DNA from 2 places in the Solibacillus ferritrahens genome. Region 1 is predicted to be linked to the other one. Evidence: riboswitches for the same ligand, from Rfam matches in the RefSeq annotation. Region 1 holds a riboswitch; the other holds the start of a gene.

Region 1 (11,360 bases):
AGCTGGATCTCGTCTAGGGAAACTTAGGCTAATTCCTTCATCATTTACTTTATAAACTCGTCCAGGCCGTCCACCTTTTCCCGTTTTTAAATATTCCGCTGAAATTGCATTAATTTCCGAAAGCTTTGTTAAGTGTAAACGTGCCACATTTGAATGAATGTTAAATTGTTCCGCGATTTCCTGTACCGATACAATTTTTTTGTACTGTAACATATATTCATAAATGGAAAATCGAGTTTCATCTGCCAATGTGCTAGTAATTTTAATAGGATGTAGCATTTTTCCACCTCCATCAAGCTAAATATATTATAAAATGGCTTACTTTTCTATTATTCTACATGAAATGTTATTGGAATTGTTAATATTCATACAAAAAATAACTTAAAAAGAAATTATTCCACCATTTATATTAATTTTAAATAGACGGATTTATAATATTAATAGATTGAAGATATCAACTTAAACGAGGTGATTACTATCGAACAGCAATCTATAATTGAGCAAAAATGTTTAGAGCTTTTGTCGAGTGCAGCAAAGCTTGATGCGACAGATATTCATTTAAATCCAAGAGAGGAATGTTTTGATGTACTGCTAAGGAAGTACGGACGTTTCGAAAAAGCCACTGAAATTCCGAATGAACTTGCCATAAGGATGATTTCCTACTTTAAATTTTTGTCATCCCTCGATATTAGCGAAAAAAGAAAACCCCAAAGTGGTGCGTTCCAAAAGTTTATCGGTCAATCGATGTATGCCTTCCGAATTTCTACATTACCTTCTAGCTTTTACAAAGAGAGTTTGGCGATTCGTTTATTGCGTCAAAATCATACAGTCCCCTTAAAAACATTATGTCATTTTCATGAAAGCGTTCGACATCTAGATAGGCTAGCCCGTTTGGATAGTGGGTTAATATTGATTAGTGGTGCGACCGGCAGTGGGAAGACGACAACTTTATATTCGTTGTTGCAATATTGTGCTCAACATCTTTCTCGACATGTTATTTCGATTGAAGATCCCGTGGAAAGTACACAAGATTACCTACTGCAGGTTCAAGTAAATGAAAGGGCAGGCATTACGTATTCTGCTGGTTTGAAAGCAGTACTGAGGCACTCCCCGGAAGTGATTATGCTAGGGGAAATTCGTGATCAGGAAACAGCAAAGGTTGCGATGGAAGCTGCATTTTCAGGGCATTTAGTTATCTCAACAATTCACGCAAAAGATACCGTCAATTGTTTATACAGGCTTCAGGATTTATCCATCTCATATGAGGAAATGAGGCAAATGCTTAAAGCCGTCATTTCACAGCGTCTAGTCGAAACTAATGAACAAGGGTATAAAGCAGTTTTTGAATTTCTGACTGAAGAACAATTACAGAGGGCGATAGAATCTATTTTAGAAGGAAACCGTTTTTCATTACCTTATCATCAAACAATAGCTGGACAAAAAGCATTATTAAAAGGAGAAGATTATGAATTTACTTCTCAATAAAAAATTTTCGTCCATTCCATTCCCATTATTTCAAAAACCAATAATTAAACCTTCCGAATTTCCTACATTACTTCAACGTATTTCTACATTACTAAATGAAGGCTATACATTTGCACATAGTATTGAAATGCTGCTTCCTTATCATGTAAAGCATTATGAACCAGTTCAACTGGAAATATCGAATATATTGCAAAACGGAGGGAGTGTAACGCAAGTTTTTCAGTTTCTTCGGTTGGGCGATCAATATTTAGTATCAATCGAAATGGCGGAAGTGACCGGTAGATTGAGCGAAGCAATTGAAATAGTCTCGAAGCACCTTACATTCCAACAACAGGCGAAAATGAAATTATTAAAAGTAGTTTCATATCCAATAGTGTTATTTTCCTTTTTAATACTGTTGTTTTTTGCATTTCGTACGTATTTCTTGCCGAATATGGCTTCAGTCGTAGCCTCGCGTGGACAAGGGGAGAAGTCAGCAAGTATCCAATGGTCGGCTTTTTTCCTTCATATGCCTGACTATATTGTTGCAGGTAGCATTTCTTTATGCTGTCTACTGATAATTTTTATTTTCTATGTTAGGAAGAAACGCATCGACATACAGCTCCATTTGTTATTTAAGATTCCATTCTTCAGCTTATTTTGGCGATTGATATTAACAAGACAGTTTTCACGTCATTTAGGCAATCTATTGTTGGCAGGAATTTCTCTCCAAGATGCATTCGATTATTTAAAATCCCAGCAACATCAAAAACAAATAGCATATATTGCCCAAACTTTACAAGAACGTATTCTTATTGGTGAGTCTTTGTCGGGTGCTGTCGTGCTTGTAGGCTATTTTTATCCGAAGTTTGAACATTTTATTGCCCACGGCGAGGCGAGTGGCTTATTGGGCCGTGAATTGGTTTTATATTGTGAGCTACTCGATGAAAAACTTCAGAAAATTATTGAACGGTTACTGGCAATCATTCAACCATTACTTTTTATAATTATTGCTATTTGTGTTATTGCTGCCTATTTAAGTATTTTAATTCCAATGTATGACGTAATTGAATTTATTTAAGGAAAGGTGGAATAGATGATGAAAAATGAAAAAGGGTTTACGCTAGTTGAAATGCTAGTAGTACTGTTGATTATTTCCATACTGATTTTAGTGACAATTCCGAATGTATCAAAACATTTTGCATCAATAGATGAAAAAGGCTGCGATGCCTATATTTTAATGCTTCAAGGACAAGTCGAAGCTTATAAGTTAAATCATAAGGAATACCCAAGCTCCGTTGCTGACTTAATAGAAGAGAGCTATGTGATGGAAGAAGATTTAAGATGCCCGGATAATACGAAAATTCTAATAGAGAATGGCAAAGTGATTGCTCCTACTTCGAGCAGTTGACCGGTAATAACGATGAAGTTAAAAGTGAAATCAGTTCTAACGAATGAAAAAGGATTTACTTTAATGGAAATGCTCGTTGTTCTCTCGATTTTTTTAGTTGTAAGTACAGCAATTCTCCTTTTTTCACATAAACCATTTTTAGATTATACAGAAAAACAATTAATGAATCAAAATGAGCTATTAATAAGAATGACGCAATTGATTTCTATCGAAAAAGAAAATCCACATAGTTTTGAAATCGTCAATTGTCGTAGAATTCGTATAAAAGAAAGGAATAAAGAGGGCGTTATATATGAACAGATGGTACCTAATCACATTGAAATATTCATAACCACCCCGAACTCAAGGCTTATCTTTAATACGGAAGGAAATACGAATGCGTTTGGGCGGATTATGTACCATTTTGAAAATGTGAGCTATCAATACTCTGTAAATATTGGGAAAGCAAGAATTTTAGAAAAGGAGGTTTTTCATGACACAGGGAGGCCTAACGCTTGTGGAAACACTTTTAGCAGTCGTCATTCTATTTTTCCTGACTTCAACAATAATTCCCCTTACTTATAATATGAAACAGCAGATAGCCGATCAAAAATTGAAGACCCATGCTGCTGAGGTCGCCTTTATTGGTGCGTTAAAGTATAAGAGATACGGGCAATCTGACGGTATTCAGGAAATCGACCAAACCGTTTTTCATTGGACCTATGACGGCCAGTATGTTTGTGTATTGTTCGATAAGAACGGTATGGAAGAGGAGAAATGCATATGAGGCGAGCTCGGTTAAATGAGTCAGGATTTACACTGTTGGAGAGTTTATTTCAGTTAACGGTTTTCGGTTTGTTCGCCTCGATCAGTTTACTAATCCTAATCTGGGTACATGATATCCAACAAATAAAGAAGATGAAGAATGAAGTGAATTGGGAGTTTTTTGTCTACGACCTGCATCAATACAATATGAATTCGATATCCGGAAAATTGTATAATTCCAGTACACTTCAGCTTGAAATGTTAAATGATCCAAAAGACCGGTTATTTGTCTTTGATAAATCAGAGTTGCATCTGCGGAAAAGGTCTAATAAAGGGGGGAATGAGATTCTATTGCCATTTGTTGATAAATGGCATCTAGAAGGAGTGGGCAATGATCTAAAAATGAAAGTGGTGATGCAGGATGGAACGGAAAGAGAAAGATCCCTCGTGTTACCATTGGGTCCGAAATGAAAAAGGGGCATTATTTATGCTAGCAATTCTATTATTATTCGTCGTTACTGGATCTGCCATTTTATATTCAAATGCGTATTTTGCACAATTAAAATTTTATAATTCATTGGAATCTATTTACGTTCGTGCTACGATAAACATACTAAATACTCAATGAAGTTTCGACTTCTTTCAACAATTGTCTCTCGCCTCCAAAAATAGAGGCGGTTGGCAGTATAAATTTCAAATGAAGGAAGTTAATATCTCAGCAATTATTAAAAAGTGGGTAAGAAATACTTAAGGTGAGAGTCACGAAAGCATTGGTAATGGGAAGTAATAAGTAACACATACAAAACTGCATTTTCACATTTAAGTATACTACCTTTTTTGATATATTGAAGTTGAGGTGCTATGGAAAAGTAGTTCGTAATTAGAAGAAGGTGAACAGCATGCGAAAAATATATTTAGTTGGATTTATGGGATGCGGAAAAAGTGCGATTGGCAGAAGATTAAGCTATTACTTAAAGATGCCCTATTATGATATGGACCATGAAATCGTTCGACAACAAGGAATGACAATTCCGGAAATCTTCGAACAATACGGGGAAGCACATTTTCGAAAAATAGAGACGGAATTTTTAAAAAAATTCCGTGATGAAGCATGCATTATTTCAACAGGCGGTGGGGTAGCTGTTAATGGAGAAAATCGGAAAATTATGCGGAGAACAGGGCTCGTCTTTTTCCTGGACGCCAAATTTGAAGATATTTATATGCGAATTCGTAATGATAAAAATCGTCCCATTGTACAAACTTCATCAGAACAAGAGTTAGAAGAACTGTACCATAGCCGTAGAAAGGCTTATCGAGAAGCGAGCCATATACAAGTACTGACTGTAGGAAGATCATTAAGACAAATAGTTGAATACATTGCTTTCCAAGTAAATAGACTTAAAAGCGAATGATTATTTAATAAAAACCAATAACGTTCGCTTATTAAGTAAAATTAAAAAAAGATTGCGTTTTCAATACATTCAATGTTAGGATATTGCTAAGAGTACAGTAAATTTAAATTAGTTGAAAAACTAGCGCGGATGATGATACGGGGAGAGAACGTGATGTCACGTCGCCGAAGGAGCAAATAGCGCTGCTATGAATCTCTCAGGCAAAAAGACTCGTATTTGACGCAACTCTGGAGAGCGCTGTTATAGTACAAGTTACTGGCAGCCACCAAAGGGGAAAGCCTAAAATGTGATAGCGTATCAAATTTAGGTGTAACTTTCAGGTGCAAGGACAGAGAATCTCATTAAAAGGGATTCCTCTGTCTTTTTTTATGGAAAAAAACGTTTTCTAAAAAAGGCAGCTAGCTGTACCGCACATTGTAATATTCATTCCCCATAACAATTTTAAAAAGGTTAAAACATAAAACTTTAAGGAGGAAATGACATGACAAATGAATTAAAACGTACTCCACTATTTGATGAATACGCAAAATATGGTGGGAAAACAATTGACTTTGGTGGGTGGGAATTACCTGTACAATTTTCTTCTATAAAAGAAGAACATGATGCAGTCCGTAACCGTGCTGGTCTTTTTGATGTTTCACATATGGGGGAAATTTTTGTAGAAGGCACAGATGCATTATCATATTTACAAAAAATGCTGACGAATGATATCTCCAAAATAGTAGTTGGTGGAGCACAATACAGTGCACTTTGCTATGAAGATGGCGGAGTTGTAGATGATTTATTAACATATCGTTTAGCAGATGAACGATATTTACTATGTGTCAATGCCTCTAATATTGAAAAGGACTTCGAATGGTTGCAAAAACATGTAGAAGGCAATGTTACAGTAACAAACGCTTCCGATAAATATGCTCAAATTGCACTCCAAGGTCCATTAGCAGAGGAATTGCTACAAACGTTAACGACGGAAGACTTGGCAGCGATTAAATATTTCAAATTCAAAGACAATGTGGATGTAGCTGGACAATCGGTACTTGTATCTCGCTCCGGCTATACAGGTGAAGATGGATTTGAAATTTACGGTACACCGGAAGCTATTATCGAACTTTGGAATAAAATTTTGGATGCAGGTAAGGACAAAGGTGTTATTGCAGCAGGATTAGGTGCCCGCGATACATTACGATTTGAAGCATGCCTCCCATTATACGGTCAGGAACTTTCTAAAGATATTAACCCACTTGAAGCTGGGATTGGGTTTGCAGTGAAATTAGCTAAAGAGCCACAATTTATTGGACAACAAGCATTAATTGACCAAAAAGAAAAAGGTCTAGCTCGTAAATCAGTAGGTATTGAGATGATAGATAAAGGGATTCCACGTACTGGATATAAAGTATTCAAAGATGGGGTAGAAATTGGAGAAGTTACAACTGGTACGCAATCTCCGATGACAAAACGCAACATCGGTTTAGCTTTAATTGACGCAAAATTCGCTGAAGTCGGAACTGAGTTGGAAGTTGAAATTCGTAAAAATAGAGCTAAAGCTGTAATTGTGGAAAAACCGTTTTATAAACGTACAAAATAATACTTTTGAAAAGAGGGTTAACAATGAAACATCGTTATTTACCAATGACGGAACAAGATAAGCAAGAAATGTTAGATCGCGTCGGAGTTGCAACAATCGATGAACTTTTTGCAGATATCCCAGAAAAAGTTCGCTTCCAAGGAAACTATAATATTAAACCTGCTAAATCAGAAGCAGCTTTAATGAAGGAATTATTGCAACTAGCAGGCAAAAATAAAGATACTGCCAGCAATGTATCGTTTTTAGGTGCAGGTGTTTATAATCACTACAAGCCGGTAATTGTCGATCATGTTATTTCCCGTTCAGAGTTTTATACAGCCTATACACCATACCAACCAGAAATTTCCCAAGGCGAGCTACAAGCGATTTTTGAGTTCCAAACAATGATCGCTGAACTTACAGGTATGGATATCGCGAACTCCTCTATGTATGATGGTGGAACAGCATTGGCGGAGGCAGGAATGCTTGCAGCAGGTCATACTCGCCGTAAAAAACTATTAGTCTCTGGAGCAGTACACCCAGAGTATAAAGATGTTGTAACGATGTATGCATATGGTCAATCAATTGATGTTGTAACGATTCCAACAAAAGACGGTGTAACAGATGTTGAAGCGTTAAAAGGATTAATTGATGAACAAACAGCTGGCGTTATTGTGCAATATCCAAACTTCTTCGGGCAAATTGAAAACTTACAGCCTCTTGCAGATATCACACATGAAGCAAAAGGATTATTTATCGTGTCGGCAAACCCATTAGCACTTGGGGTATTAACACCTCCAGGGAAATTAGGAGCGGACATTACAGTTGGCGACGCACAGCCATTCGGTATTTCGGAAGCATTCGGTGGTCCACACTGCGGTTATTTCGCAGTTACGACTAAATTAATGCGTAAAGTACCAGGTCGTTTAGTTGGGGAAACAGTGGACCAAGATGGACGTCGTGGTTACGTATTGACATTACAAGCACGTGAACAGCATATTCGTCGTGATAAAGCGACATCAAATATTTGCTCAAATCAAGCGTTACTTGCACTTGCTTCTTCAGTTGCAATGACAGCACTTGGAAAACAGGGTATGCAAGAAATGGCAAAACAAAATATCGTGAAAACACGTTATGCAAAAAACGCCTTTGAAGCAGCTGGCTTCGAAGTTGTATATAAAGGTGCACACTTCAATGAAATCGTAGTAAATACAAAACATAACGTAACACAATTAAATAAAGCGTTAATTGAAAAAGGTATCATCGGAGGATTTGATTTAGGGCGAGTTTACCCGGAATTGGAAAACCACGCACTAATCGCTGTTACTGAAATACGTACAAAAGAAGAAATTGATGCACTAGTTGCAGAAATGGGGGCTTATAATGAATAACGAAAACCAAACACTCATTTTCGAAATTACAAAACCAGGCCGTATCGGTTATAACTTAGAGCCACTGGATGTTCCTAATTTTGATCTTGAGGAGCTTATTCCATCAAATTTAGTACGTCAAGAAGCAGCTGAACTACCTGAAGTTTCTGAATTGGACATTATGCGTCACTATACAGCACTTTCCCGCCGTAACCACGGTGTGGATTCAGGGTTCTATCCATTAGGTTCTTGTACAATGAAATACAATCCAAAAATTAACGAAACAGTTGCACGTTTTTCTGGTTTCGCTAATATTCATCCATTACAGGATGAGTCAACAGTTCAAGGTGCAATGGAATTACTGTACGATTTACAAACATCCCTACAGGAAATTACAGGTATGGATGAAGTAACGCTACAACCTGCAGCAGGTGCACATGGTGAATGGACAGCGCTGATGATGATTCGTGCATTCCATGAGGCCAATGGTGAAGGACACCGAAATAAAGTAATTGTTCCGGATTCAGCACATGGTACAAATCCAGCTTCTGCAACTGTTGCAGGCTTTGAAACAATTACCATTAAATCAGGTGAAGACGGGTTAGTTGATTTAGAAGATTTACGCCGTGTAGTTGGACCAGATACAGCAGCATTAATGCTGACAAACCCAAATACTTTAGGTTTATTCGAAGAAAATATTATAGAGATGGCAAATATTGTTCACGGTGTTGGCGGTAAAGTTTACTATGATGGCGCAAACCTAAATGCGGTTATGAGTAAAGCGCGTCCTGGTGACATGGGCTTTGACTGTGTTCACTTGAATCTGCATAAAACATTTACTGGCCCACACGGTGGTGGTGGTCCAGGTTCAGGTCCTGTCGGTGTAAAAGCGGATTTAATTCCATTCTTACCAAAACCAGTACTAGTGAAAAAAGAAGATGGAACATACCACTTCGATTACAACCGTCCACAGTCAATCGGTCGTGTAAAACCTTATTACGGAAACTTTGGTATAAATGTTCGTGCGTATACGTATATCCGTACAATGGGACCAGATGGCTTGAAAGCTGTTACTGAATATGCAGTATTAAATGCAAACTATATGATGCGCCGTTTGGAAGAGCATTATGATTTACCGTATAACCGTCATTGTAAGCATGAGTTTGTTTTATCGGGGCGTCGCCAGAAGAAATTAGGCGTACGTACGCTGGATATTGCCAAACGCCTACTTGACTTCGGATATCATCCACCAACAGTCTACTTCCCATTAAATGTAGAAGAGGGAATTATGATTGAACCGACTGAAACAGAATCGAAAGAAACTTTAGATGCATTCTGTGATGCAATGATTCAAATTGCGCAAGAAACAATTGATAATCCAGCGCTAGTTCAAGAAGCACCTCATACGACAGTTGTCAATCGTCTAGATGAAACACGTGCTGCAAGAACGCCAGTGTTACGCTATAAAAAACAAGAACAAGTAACAGTGTCGTAAAATTTTCAAAAGGGTCAGAGAAATTCTGACCCTTTTTCTAATGGAGATGTTAGACTTCTTACAATTCACTTTATAATAGTAGAAACTCATAATTAAAAGCCCTCTAATTATTTAGAGAGCCTTTAAGATTAGTTTTTCGATTTTACTTTACCTGTCCAAGTTTTAAAGCCACCCTGTAATTGATAAAGTTGGCTATAACCCTTTTTCTTTAAAGATAGCGCTGCTCGTGCACTACGGCCAGAGTTTTGGCAGTAAAGGTATACAGGTAGGTCAGGACGTATTTCTTTATGACGTGTGTTGAATTGCGTCATAGGAATGTTTCGAGCGCCTAAAATATGGCCAGCTTCGAATTCTTTAGGTTCGCGTAAATCGATTAATTGTGCTTTACGATAGCCTTCAATAAATTGCTCTTGCGTTAAATTTGTTACCGCTTTTTTCAATCGCATTGAATTGATTACTACGTAAGCAACGATTACGACTAAAATTGCTAGAATCGTGTATAAAATTGTCACAGCGATATTGCCCCTTTCTTTCTGTACTTTCTATTATAAGAGATGAACTAGAGTTAGTCGAGCCAGTTTGTTAAAATGAATTATTGGAGGCGAGAAATTGTGAAAAAACAATGGTATTTTATTAATTCCGGTCCATGCAGCTCGGCATATAATATGGCATTAGATGAAGCCTTACTGGATTGGCACAGTGAAGGAGAAATCCCTCCTGTCATTCGATTTTATGAATGGAACCCTGCAACTTTATCAATTGGCTACTTCCAGCAAGTACATAAAGATATTAATCTACAAGCTGTTCAAAACCAAAACTTAGGCTTTATTCGCCGTCCTACAGGTGGACGTGCTGTTTTACATGACCAGGAGCTAACTTATTCGGTGATTGTATCCGAAAGCTATCCAAATATGCCTGAGACGGTAACAGAAGCATATCGTGTTATTAGTGAAGGGATTTTACAAGGATTCCGTCAGCTAGGGTTAAACGCCTATTTTAGCGTACCTGAAACAAAGGAACAGCTGGATGATCTAAAAAAGCCGAAAAGTGCAGTTTGCTTTGATGCTTCGAGCTGGTATGAGCTTGTTGTAGAAGGGAAAAAGGTGGCAGGCAGTGCACAAACACGTCAAAAAGGTGTCATATTACAGCATGGTGCAATATTATTGGATTTAAATGAGGAATTGTTGTTATCGGTATTTAATTTTGATTCTGATGAGGCAAAAGAAAGAATGCGAAAAAAATTACCTGAAAAGGCAGTTGCGATGAACCAGTTTGTTGATATTCCCTTTACAATTGAGCAATGTGTAAATGCATTTTCAAAGGGGTTTGAAGAGGCACTAAATATAGAGCTGACTCCATATGAAATAAACGAAAAGCAACAGCAATATGTGGAACAGTTAATGCAAAAAAAATATTTAACAGATGCCTGGAATTTCAAAAAATAGTTTACGAACACTTGTTTTTATTTTTAAGAAAAAAATTTTGATACTCGAAACGTTGATATATAGGGATTTAACATAAACTGAAAAAAATCAACCCTTGATTGAAAAAAAAATTTGGTGTAATCTTTTTTAAGGAATTATATATAACTCAACATATGGGATAGTCCTAATGAATCAAACACAAGATATGGTGTTTGATTCTCGTTTTTGTTGGGAAAGTTAAAATTATTAAATAGCGTTCAAAGGGGGCTTGCATGGTGGTAAGTGTTTTAGAACAATCCATCCCATTCAATCAATTAAATCAGGATATTAAGCAATTTCCTCAAGTTCATCCGATTACACCTGATATGCATATTACACATAAAGGTGTGTCGCGTCTTGTCATGATTGACCGTTATTCTTTTAAGGATACGGAAAAGAAAACATTAAAAGCAGGAGATTTTGTTGTACTGACAGTA
Region 2 (11,360 bases), on a different contig from region 1:
TTCCGATGAGCAGCTCCTGACGTACATCAATATTAGTTGGCTCTTTGAATACTTTTTCTACATTTTTCAGTCGGCGAATAGCTTCTAACGCATACAAATCGCTCATGTCATTTGCCTTTGTCGAAACATAAGCTTCAATTGCATGTGTCAGTGCATCCAGAGCCGTAAAGCTCGTAATGTGCTTCGGCAAATTCACCGTAAACGATGCATCTAAGATGACCACATCCGGTATTAAGCTTGGATGTGCAGGATTGAGCTTTGTTTGAAGTGTTTCATCCGTAATCACCGTTATTTTCGTTGCCTCCGAACCAGTACCCGCTGTTGTTGGCACTGCAATTAACGGGAGTCGGTCTAAAAAAGGCTTATTTGGAATATCGGTTAAGGCTAATGTCGGATTTATCGCACATACAGCTACCGCTTTTGCTAAATCAATGACACTCCCACCACCAATTGCAATCACACAATCTCTTTGCCCTCTGTTCAATTCATCGATGGCTCGCTTTAGTTCAGATATGGTAGGTTCGCCTTTTGAGATTTCAAAAAAGCTTGCTTGTTTCCACTTTTGCTTCATCGTATCAAGCTGTTCAGAAAGCGCACTCGAACTATAGATTATAAAAGGGGCTACCCACTTTTTTTGTTCGGCAATGTGCTGCAGTTGCTTAAATGAGCCAATGCCGCTTACGACATGCTTAGGTAAAAATAATTCATTATTCATTAGCCAACCCCCTGTACCGCTCGTTTCGTTTTCAGTTTTAACATATATAATTCCGGATGAAATAAGCTGCTATAGTATTCAATTACTTCACCCTGTGCTCCTAAAAGTATTCTTTCTACACAGAGGACATTAATATTAGGCTGAAGGTTTAATAGTTTTGCATCTTCCAGACTTATAGGGTGACATCTTACAGTTTGTTCCGCTTCAATAATGGCGATATTAAGATTTTTCTCAAGAACATCATAAATTGTGGCAGTGTTTAAATCGTAAGCAGATATTTGCTGACCTAAATGCGGATTATAGTAATGTCGTTCGATCGCAATGGGCTGGTCATCAGCAGTTCGTAATCGCGCAATTGAAAATAACGTAGAATGCTTCAGCAAATCTTTCAGCTCCGGGAAATTGTCGATCATCTTTGCATGTAGTAGCTTAGCGCCTGGCTTCATGCCCATATTCCGCACTGTATCTGTAAAGCTGTTCAATGTATTTAACCAGTCATGCACCGTTTTGTTTTTTGTAATATACGTGCCCTTCCCATGTATTTTTTTCAGAACCCCTTCATTTACAAGATGACTTACTGCCTCTCTTACGGTCGAACGACTTATCGTGAAACGCTCCATTAATTCTCGTTCGCTCGGTATTTTTTCAACATGCTTTCCATCAAAAATTTCAGTTTTCAACAAATCTTTCAGCTGAATATGTAATGGAATATGGCTCTCAAAGTTCATCCATCGTCCACCTCCATTGGTCCGAACATCATAACGTCCGTACCAGTTAACTTTGTTAAAACTGATTATATGGTTGAAACTGGATAATTACAATATATTTTTCTGAAAATTCTGATATATAATATTAAAATAATATCGCAAACTATTATTTTGAAATTTTATCCAAATAAAAAACCTCATTCTTATTATCCTGACAGATAATAGATGAGGTTAATTTAATAATTTTTATTTTATTAGTATATATTTGTGAGCAAAATTATTTTTTATGCCGTGATATCACGTTTCATAAAATAGATGAACGTAATGGCTAAAAAAACAATCGCATATACGATATTGACGATTAACGAGAATGTAAAAGTTAACCCTTCAATGAGCGGCATGCTGCCTGGTGCGTAAAACGATAAATCATTCGCGAACCAAATATATTTAGCAAAATCATATTGTGCAATAAACATTGTCGCTGTTGAACCCATTAATAGGATGAACAATGATAAACTTACTGCCAGCGTGCTTGAACCAAAAATTGTTCCAATCATAAATGCAAATAGAATGGTCATTAGCGTAGAACCAGCAGAATATAAAATCATTTCCAAATATGGAATTTTAACTGTCTCTTCCATTACTTGACCATTTACAATTGATAAAGAAACAGCTGGATCTGTATTAAATAAAATAATGCCGAGTATATACGCAAAAATTAAGCCACTTACCATTAAAGTTAGTCCATATAGAATAGTTGTAACAAGTTTAGATAACAATATTTTCCATCGCGCTACTGGACGAGTTAATAGCATTTTAATAGTTCCAGTCCCAAATTCCGAAGACACAATCCCAGCTGCAATAACTACAGTAAAAATACTTATCATGACAATCGTTAAAGTGATCGACATTTCCATATGCTCTGATATCATTGTCGCATCATACGAAGGTAAATCCTGCGCGATTCGATATTCAGTCATCGCTATTTCATCCTGGTAATATTGTTTATCTTCCTCTGCCATACCTTCAGCATTTAACATTTCATTATAATGTGTCAGCCAATTTTCATTCGCTTCGATACGTGCTTCTTTCGTATCGGAATCAACACCGTAATATTTGTTCATACCTGAAACAAATGCAAGCAATGCGAGTACAAGCCCCAGCATGATCCAAGCGTTTTTTTGTGACCACATTTTTATCCATTCATTTTTAACGTATTGCATCGATTGCACCTCCACCAGTCATCTCGATAAACTGATCTTCAAGACCTTTTTGAATTGGTTGAATTGTGTATAAATCAATTCCAGATTCAACTAGCCTGCGGACGAATGCAGGGACTTCTTCTTTTGTTAAATTTACAACGTAGCCACCCTTTTCTTTCTCCAGTGGCTCTTCAAATAATCCGATCAGTTGCTCAGGTTGACCTACTTCAATGTAATATTGTGCAGCAACCTGTTGCTCGAGTTCCCGAATATCGATTAGCTCGCCGTTTTGAATGATAGCAATACGGTCTACCATAAGCTCGATCTCAGATAATAGGTGACTTGATACGACGATTGCCACATTATCTTCTGCCGCAATTTTACGTAAATACATACGGAACTCCCGAATACCTGCCGGGTCCAGACCATTTGTAGGCTCGTCTAATATTAAAAACTTAGGACGATGCAACATAGCCTGTGCCAAACCTAGTCGTTGACGCATCCCAAGAGAATACGTTTTTACCTTCTCATGAATTCGGTTTTGCAATCCTACTTGAGCTACAACTTCATCAATGCGCTCTTTTGTTACACCTTTATGCATGCGCGCAAAGTGCTGTAGGTTTTTATAGCCTGACATAAATTTGTACATTTCCGGGTTTTCAACGATTACCCCTATATTACTAATCGCCTTTTCATAATTCTTTGATAACATATGACCATCAATTACAACTTCACCTTCCGATGGGTACATTAATCCTGTCATCATTCGAATAGTCGTCGTTTTACCTGCCCCATTTGGACCTAAGAATCCTGTAATCTGGCCCGGATAAAAATCGAGGTTCAAGTTTTTAATAATATGCTTTCCCTTGATTTTTTTGTTCAAATTCTTAATTTCAACAATTGGTTTTGTCAATTGCCCACACCTGCTTTCCTTACCTATGTAAGTAATTTTAAATATCATTGAAAAATGATAACAGTTATTATACTGTTTAAATAACAAAAAGGTTTCATTTATTTACAAAAAATACCTCATCAAATTAATGATGAGGTCCATTCTTTACTTATATTCCCCTACCCATTCGTCTACCATCAAGCCATATACTGCATGATCAACATAATGATCGTACAGCCATTCCGCCTGACGAATCGTTCCTTCATGCATAAAGCTTAAACGCTCTGCAATGTGGCGGCTCTTCTTATTATCGACTGCAGCATGAATTTCCACTTTCTGAAGCTTATATTCGTGAAAGGCAATATCAATGATTCCTTTTACCGCGCGTGTCATTATGCCTTCACCTTGAAACTTTTCATCGAGAAAATAGCCAACCTCGCATTTTTTCAACGTCCAGTTAATCGTATTTATTGAAATTTTCCCGACAAATTGTCCTTTATAAAAAATCGCTGTGTCCAAACCTTCACGCTTTGCAAACTTTTCTAAATTCATTGCTGCAAATGCACGCGTATCTTCTACAGTTTTTGTATTGTCTACCCAACCAAGCCACTCACGCAAATAACTGCGGGAACGGTCAATAAATGCAAAAATTTCCTCTGCATCATTTTGCGTAATTAACTTTAATTGTATTTCATTATCCACTTCATAATAAAACATACGATCTCTCCTATCTAATCTCCCATTCAAAACAAAACTATCTTTTTTATTTCCTTATCATATAAGAGCAAGGTTATATTATGCAATAAAATAACGCTTTATTTTATACAATTGTGTAAGTCGGACCATTTATAGTTGTTCACAATTAATATTAATCAAAAAATTCACAATATTCCCCAACGTTATTTTGATAAAATAGAGTAAGAGGTGTTCAAATGAAAAGACAAGAGCAAACATGGGGAAAGCTTTTAAAATACTACAGACAGAAAAAGAAATTAAAACAAGATGAAGTAGCTTTAGGAGTGTGTACCCCTTCCTATTTAAGCCGCATTGAAAACGGCATCGTCATTGCAGAATATGATTTGTATGAACAGTTATTTGCAAATTTAAATATAGATTTTACAAACCTTCAGCATGATATTTCCGAACACACAACCTTTTTGGAATCTGTGTACGAAAAGCTTTTATCAAATGTTACTGTTTCGGAAAGTGATACGGTACTATTAACGACACTCATGCAAAATGAATACTCAATAGAACTTCAAATCACCGCCAAGCTTATTTACAGTCGATATTTGTATTCCATAAAAGAAGATACTGATGCAAGAAAGCTTTTGAATGAAATTGAACCAGTTGTCAGCTGGAAAAAAGATCGTATTACTGAACTATTTGTATCGATTACCGCATTTGGTCATTTATCATTTTCGGAATTTGACCTTTTAGCTGAAAAAGAACAGGATGCGCAATATTTAACTAACGTACATCCTTTTGAGCTTGCCAATTATCATTATCATCTCGCCTTTGCGAACCATCGCAGCTACAAATTTCACAAGGCTCTGCAGCATATTGAGCTTGCGGCACATTATTTTACTCATCAGTTTAAACCGTTATTTCAGTTGAAGCTGTACTCGATGAAAGGCGTTATTTATAATGATCTCCACCGATACCGCGAAGCATTACAGGAATATGAGGCGGGTATTGAGCTACTGGAAAATGTTGAATCGATTCAAACACCGATGCAGTGGAGCTCGCTTCATAATAACATCGCCTACTGCTACGAATGCCAGGATGATTTTCAAAAAGCGAGTGAACATTATGAAACGGCAAATCAATATGACGAAGATCTACATTCTGCTATTAACTGGATGCGCACATGTTATCAGAATAAAGATTTTACTCAATTAGAAAAGCTATTCCATCGGTATGAGGAACAGCTATTTTCAATCCAGCACCATATTTATCAGCGAAAACTTTTACAATATGCGATTCAGAACGAGCATATCATTCAAGGTCTAAAAGAGTTGGAAGAACAGGCTTTTCATCATTTTAATGAAGAGCAGTACTATGCGTTAACCCTTTTTTATGCCCCTCTATGGGGACAGTTTTATGAACAACTCCATGCCTATAAGCATGCTAGTCAATGTTATAAACAAGCTTTATTTGCAAGTGAAAAAGTACGACAACGAATGAGTAGCTAGGAGGGTGAATGTATGGAGTTAAGAAAAGAGTATTTTTATTTATGGTTTGGATTTGGCGTATCCAAGTTAGGGAGTTGGATTTATTTAATCGCGCTTAATCTAACGGTTTGGCATTTAACAGAGTCGCCTGCAGCCGTTGCAGGAATTTATATCATTGGTCCAATTGCCCGAATCCTTTGCAGCTTTTTTGCCGGCTCCATTGTAGACCGGTCCAATAAAAGGACGATTCTCATATTCAGTGATTTATCCCGTGCAGGTATTGTTTGTTTGATGCCTTTACTTACGGACATTTGGCTCATTTACTGCTTCATATTCCTTGCAAATATCGCAGTATGTTTTTCAAATCCTAGCAGTACATATATGATTACAAAGCTTGTACAGCCAAATGATCGTCTACGCTTCAACTCTATTAACGCTATGCTAGGCTCCGGAAGCTTTATGATTGGACCTGCTTTAAGTGGTGTAATCATTGCCTTTAGCAGTACTTCTACTGCGATGTGGATAAACGCATGCATGCTTCTTTTTAGTGCATGGATGATGTACTTACTGCCAAATGTTCAAGGCGAAATAACGAAATTATTGAAGACGATTACCCCTGCCGTTATTCGGGATGACTTTTATGTGGTCTGGAAATTTATACGAGAGAAAAAGGAAATTTTATACTTTTTTGTTTTATATTCAACCGCTCTTATGATCTGTTATTCACTTGATTCACAGGAAATGTCGTTTTTAAAGGATTTTCATAAAGTGTCTGATACTGCATACGGCATAATTGTTGGACTAACAGGAATTGGTGCCATCGTTGGTGGATTTATGGCTGCAAAATATGTCAAAAAACTATCGCTCATTTCATATATAGGAGCAGGCTTTTCATTAACTTTAGTATGCTATTTTGTGTTTTATTTTTCATCGAATCTGATTTTGGCCATCGCTTCTTTTATTTTACTAGGATTATTCATGGCATTTAGTAATGCGGGCTATGCAACTTTTTATCAGCAGACGATTCCAACTGAAATTATGGGCCGGTTTGGCAGTACATTAGGTTTAATCGAAAGTGTGATGCAAATATTGCTGACCTTGCTCATTGGTTTTTTAGCTGAACTCTATTCAATCCAGCTCATAACAAGTTTATTTGCTTTTATTGGCGTACTAATCGCCTGCTTTGTGTATGTTTATTTAATTAGAAATTCATTATTATTCGTACAGGAGGAGTTACAATGATCACTTATGAGGCCCTCTGTTTTTGCTGTAAAAAGCCCTTTCTATTGGTGGAAGGGACAACAAAATACCAAAAGTATAAACGGAATATGCGTGGCAAGTTTTCCTGTGACAGCTGCGACGTTAAAATCCATATGGAGGCAAGAAAGCACATGATGAGTAAACTAAAGTAGTTGAGATATTCGCCAGTTTTAAGCGGATATTCGCCAGTTCGATGGGAATATTCGCCAGTTCTATGCAGGTATTCGCCACTTCCCTTTATATATTCGACACTTTTTCTCTCTTAATCGTCACTCTTCATTTGATATTCGCCACTTTGGCCACGATATTCGTCAATTAATAAAAAAGGAGGCGCCTCGCAAATGCGGAGCGCCTTCCTTATATTTATTTTTTCCGAAATGCGTATAAAACAAATAGCATAATAAACCATAATGGCGTCAGCATAAGAGAAGTTCTTGTAGCCTCTGAAATCGCCATAATAATTAATAGAAATACGAAAAATGCTAAAACCACATAGTTCACAAACGGCGTTAATGGTGCTTTAAATATCGATTTCGCATGCAAATCCGGGTGGCGCTTTTTATAAATGATATGCGAGATTAAAATAATGCTCCACACCCAAATAAAGCAAATCGCACTGATTGTCGTTACAATACTAAAGGCATCATCCGGCATCAGATAGCTGAGCAGTGCACCAATTGATACGACTACTGAAGAAAATAATAACCCGTTTTGTGGAACGGCATTTTTATTTAATTTACCGAACGATTTCGGAGCCTGTTTCCCTTTACTTAAACTAAACAGCATACGGCTCGTTGAAAACATCCCGCTATTTCCTGCAGAGGCAGCTGATGTTAACACGACAAAATTAATAAGTCCTGCCGCAATCGGAATACCGACCAAAGCAAATACTTGAACGAACGGTGAGCTTGTCGCACTTAACGTATCCCATGGGTTAATCGTTAAAATAACGAATAGCGCACCTACGTAAAACAGTAATATACGGATCGGTATTTTATTAATGGCCGATGGTATATTTTTTTGCGGATTTTCCGTTTCAGCAGCTGCTACCCCGACTAATTCCACTCCAACAAATGCAAAGACAACCATTTGGAAAGCCATAAGGAAGCCAAATGCTCCGTTCGGGAATAAACCGCCATGCTCCCACAGATTAGACACTGCCACTTTCCCAGCATCTGTTTCAAATCCAATGATGAGCAATACAATCCCTATTGCAATAAGTGCGATGATGGTAACGATTTTGATAAGAGCAAACCAAAATTCCAGTTCACCGAATAATTTTACAGTCAGTAAATTTAAGATAAGTAAGACTACTAAACAGGCAATGGCCGGCACCCATTGCGGGATATCAAACCAGTATTGTGTATACATTCCGACCGCTATAATATCTGCCATGGCCGTCATAATCCAGCAGAACCAATATGTCCAGCCAGTAACGTACCCTGCCCAATCTCCTAAATATTCAGTAGCGAACTCCGTGAATGAAGCATAGCCCCCTTTTGATAATAGGAGCTCTCCAAGTGCCCGCATGACGAAAAATAAAGCTATTCCTACGATTAAATACCCGATGATTATTGATGGTCCTGCAAGTGAGATCGCTTTTCCTGATCCTAAAAATAGCCCTGTACCGATTGTTCCGCCAATCGCAATTAGTTGTACATGCCGATTTTTAAGATCGCGCTTGAGTTCATGTTGTTCCAAAACGAATTCCTCCAAAGGATAAGTATTTTGTCTGCCACAAGGACAGCGCAAAATAATAGGTAAATGTTCGCGGTTCATCCAATCATGTTTTCTGAAAATTAAAAAAGGAACTGATAATTCACCAGTTCCTGTAGATAAGAATAATAACGTCCCTTATTATTCCTGTCTTCTGTCCTTTTGCCTGAGATAATGAACCCTTCGGCGACGCGGTACACGCGCTCTCTCCAGAAACTGCTCCCGTCAGTAGTGCTATCCACGACGATCTTCGCTTGATATGTATGTAATTAATCCCTATTTGTTGTCGGCAACCTCCAACTCCAAACAGGTCGCTCACGATACTATTATTGTACAATAATTAATACTAACAACTATTTTGAGTGGATACAATGGTTAGAAGATAAAATTAAATTGAAACAAGCAATTTATCAATGTTTCCACTAAAATGTAAACCTATTACAGAATTTTCATCCTTAAAAAAGTATCCCACTGAAAATAATGAATATTTCATTTTCAGTGGGATATCTAAAAAACCACTCCATTAATCGATTTTAATAGTCGATTAGTTGAGTGGTTTTACTCGTTCAAATAGGAATATATGTTCTATTTATAGTGCTCGTCAAATAAAAGTAGTATTTACTCGTTTTTCATATTATTAGTATATCAAATTTTTTTATTAAAGTCTATATTTCCCATATTTTTAAATCTAAAATAAACCCATCGGCCGAAATAAATCAATGAGGTATTATATGGTTAAAAAAAATATATGGACACGCAATTTAAAGGTAAGACTTTGTGGAGAAACAATCTTTAATTTATTTTATTGGATGTATTTTCCCTTCATTGCGATTTACTTTAGTCAATCATTGGGGTTGGCTTGGGCAGGTGCACTGATGATGGTTCCACCCGTTCTCAGCCTAATTACCGGACTCATAGGAGGTTCATTTGCAGATAGATTTGGACGAAAAAGAGTGATGCTATGGGGCGTAGGTATTCAGTTTACTATGTTTATTCTATTCGCTATGTCTAGTATAATTTGGCTCGATTATTTTGCTTTTTTAGGAATTACAATAGGTAAGGGTCTTTATAAACCGGCAAGTGATGCGATGGTTGCAGATACAGTTTCAGCAGAATATAGAAAAGAAGTATTTGCCACATTTTTAACAGGAAGTAATTTAGGGGCAGTTATAGGTCCTATCTTAGGTGCATGGTTATTTTTTGATTACCGTGATTTGCTGCTATGGAGCTGCGCTATTGTACTGATGGTTTTCTTTTTATTTATCTATTTTTGGTTAGAAGAAACGCTAACTTGGACTTCAAATGAAGGTTTATTTTCACCAATAAAACAATTAAAAGACTACGTTATAATACTAAAGGACAATAAATTTTCTTATTATTTATTGGCAGGAATTTTCTCTGTTATTGCGATTATGCAATTAGATTTATACTTATCAGTTTATATTTACGATTACGTACCAAATCAGACAATCGTCTCATTTATAAACTTCGAGCTTTCCAGTAAAGACGTATTAGGTTATATGTTAGGACTAAATGGTATTTTATTTGTACTATTTGTTCTACCTATTACCAAATGGTTAAAAGGTTGGAGCGATAAGCAAGTGTTTATTTTAAGCTGTCTATTAGCAGGCTTTGGTATGTTTGCAGTGGGTTTTACAACAAATATATGGATCTTGTTATTTCTAACAATTATATTTACTTTTGGTGAAATTGTAAGAGCGCCTGTTCTATACAATTTTGTGAGTGAATATGCCCCCGAAAATGCAAGAGGACAGTATATGGCTGCATCCAACATGCAATTTACAATTGGACGTTTGTTGGCACCATTCACAGTTATTTTAGCGGCCTTTTTTGGACCACTAATTATTTTCAGTATTATTTTACTATGTGCGTTTATCAGTCTAGTTTTTTATATCAAGCTTTATTGAAGAGAGAGATTAACAATCCCTTTGAAATATTGTTGTGTTATTCTTTTGGAGCTTTTCTTTTAAATTAATTATAAAGAAATGAGATTTGGATAAGATTTTCACCAATACAAAAAACTCTCACCTAAATCGTATATTAAGTGAGAGTCTATTTTTTAATGTAAGTCTAATACAATTGGGTCAATTTGTTTGAATTTCTTTACAGGAGACGGCACTAATTTTAAATTAGATGGTATTTGTTCAAAATTTTCAAACTCGTATATATAAGTGCTACGACCTTTAATATATTTATGATCTCCTCTATTTAAACCGATTAAACGATTGTTATGCTCGATATACCAATATCTTGGCACCCTTTCAGGTTTACCCTCTGTAGATATTTTCACATTCATAGACCCTTTATCTATTTCTACCGAATCTATTGCATACGTCACGTCATTATATTGAAATGTTTGTAGTTGCGACGTATTCACATCCGTTTCAAATAAATCGAAAACATAGGCTTCCATTCGCAGCACTTCAAATGTTGATGGGGTCGTATACTTAGGAACAGATGTTGTATAAATCCTTTCACCTAATATTTCTGTACCGCCACCACTTGAAGAGTATTCCGGTATTAGCGGTTGTTCACCGCCTTTTGTTTTCCAAGTAGCTAAAATAAGTTGGCCCGTTTCATCACGAATGGCAAATTGCACCTTTGTTGTTACTGTGCCAAAAAAGTCATCTTGTGTAGATTCAATTTTAGGCTCATTTGCTACTTCTACATTTT

The links. A riboswitch is a leader RNA that binds a small molecule or an ion and turns the genes downstream of it on or off. The one in region 1 is predicted to bind glycine.
Region 2: linked by a shared signal. The riboswitch ahead of SNE38_RS04920 (amino acid permease) and the one ahead of gcvT (glycine cleavage system aminomethyltransferase GcvT) in region 1 are both predicted to bind glycine.

Annotation. Positions count from the first base shown of each region.
Region 1 covers NZ_JAXCLE010000015.1:890-12,249, forward strand. Annotated here, with positions in the region: gene SNE38_RS14110 (helix-turn-helix transcriptional regulator) at 1-279, opposite strand, end outside; gene comGA (competence type IV pilus ATPase ComGA) at 469-1,485, shown strand; gene comGB (competence type IV pilus assembly protein ComGB) at 1,466-2,545, shown strand; gene comGC (competence type IV pilus major pilin ComGC) at 2,564-2,875, shown strand; gene SNE38_RS19310 (prepilin-type N-terminal cleavage/methylation domain-containing protein) at 2,888-3,439, shown strand; gene SNE38_RS14130 (pilus assembly FimT family protein) at 3,348-3,641, shown strand; gene comGF (competence type IV pilus minor pilin ComGF) at 3,638-4,090, shown strand; gene SNE38_RS14140 (hypothetical protein) at 4,107-4,247, shown strand; gene SNE38_RS14145 (shikimate kinase) at 4,519-5,031, shown strand; glycine riboswitch at 5,161-5,253, shown strand; gene gcvT (glycine cleavage system aminomethyltransferase GcvT) at 5,513-6,616, shown strand; gene gcvPA (aminomethyl-transferring glycine dehydrogenase subunit GcvPA) at 6,640-7,986, shown strand; gene gcvPB (aminomethyl-transferring glycine dehydrogenase subunit GcvPB) at 7,979-9,460, shown strand; gene SNE38_RS14165 (rhodanese-like domain-containing protein) at 9,589-9,972, opposite strand; gene SNE38_RS14170 (lipoate--protein ligase family protein) at 10,126-10,905, shown strand; partial or broken gene SNE38_RS14175 (vitamin B12-dependent ribonucleotide reductase) at 11,157-11,360, shown strand, end outside.
Region 2 covers NZ_JAXCLE010000003.1:180,320-191,679, reverse strand. Annotated here, with positions in the region: gene SNE38_RS04955 (iron-containing alcohol dehydrogenase family protein) at 1-715, opposite strand, end outside; gene SNE38_RS04950 (GntR family transcriptional regulator) at 715-1,443, opposite strand; gene SNE38_RS04945 (ABC transporter permease subunit) at 1,707-2,645, opposite strand; gene SNE38_RS04940 (ABC transporter ATP-binding protein) at 2,632-3,537, opposite strand; gene SNE38_RS04935 (GNAT family N-acetyltransferase) at 3,682-4,233, opposite strand; gene SNE38_RS04930 (helix-turn-helix transcriptional regulator) at 4,449-5,711, shown strand; gene SNE38_RS04925 (MFS transporter) at 5,724-6,932, shown strand; gene SNE38_RS04920 (amino acid permease) at 7,314-8,651, opposite strand; glycine riboswitch at 8,811-8,889, opposite strand; gene SNE38_RS04915 (MDR family MFS transporter) at 9,398-10,594, shown strand; gene SNE38_RS04910 (anti-sigma factor family protein) at 10,747-11,360, opposite strand, start outside.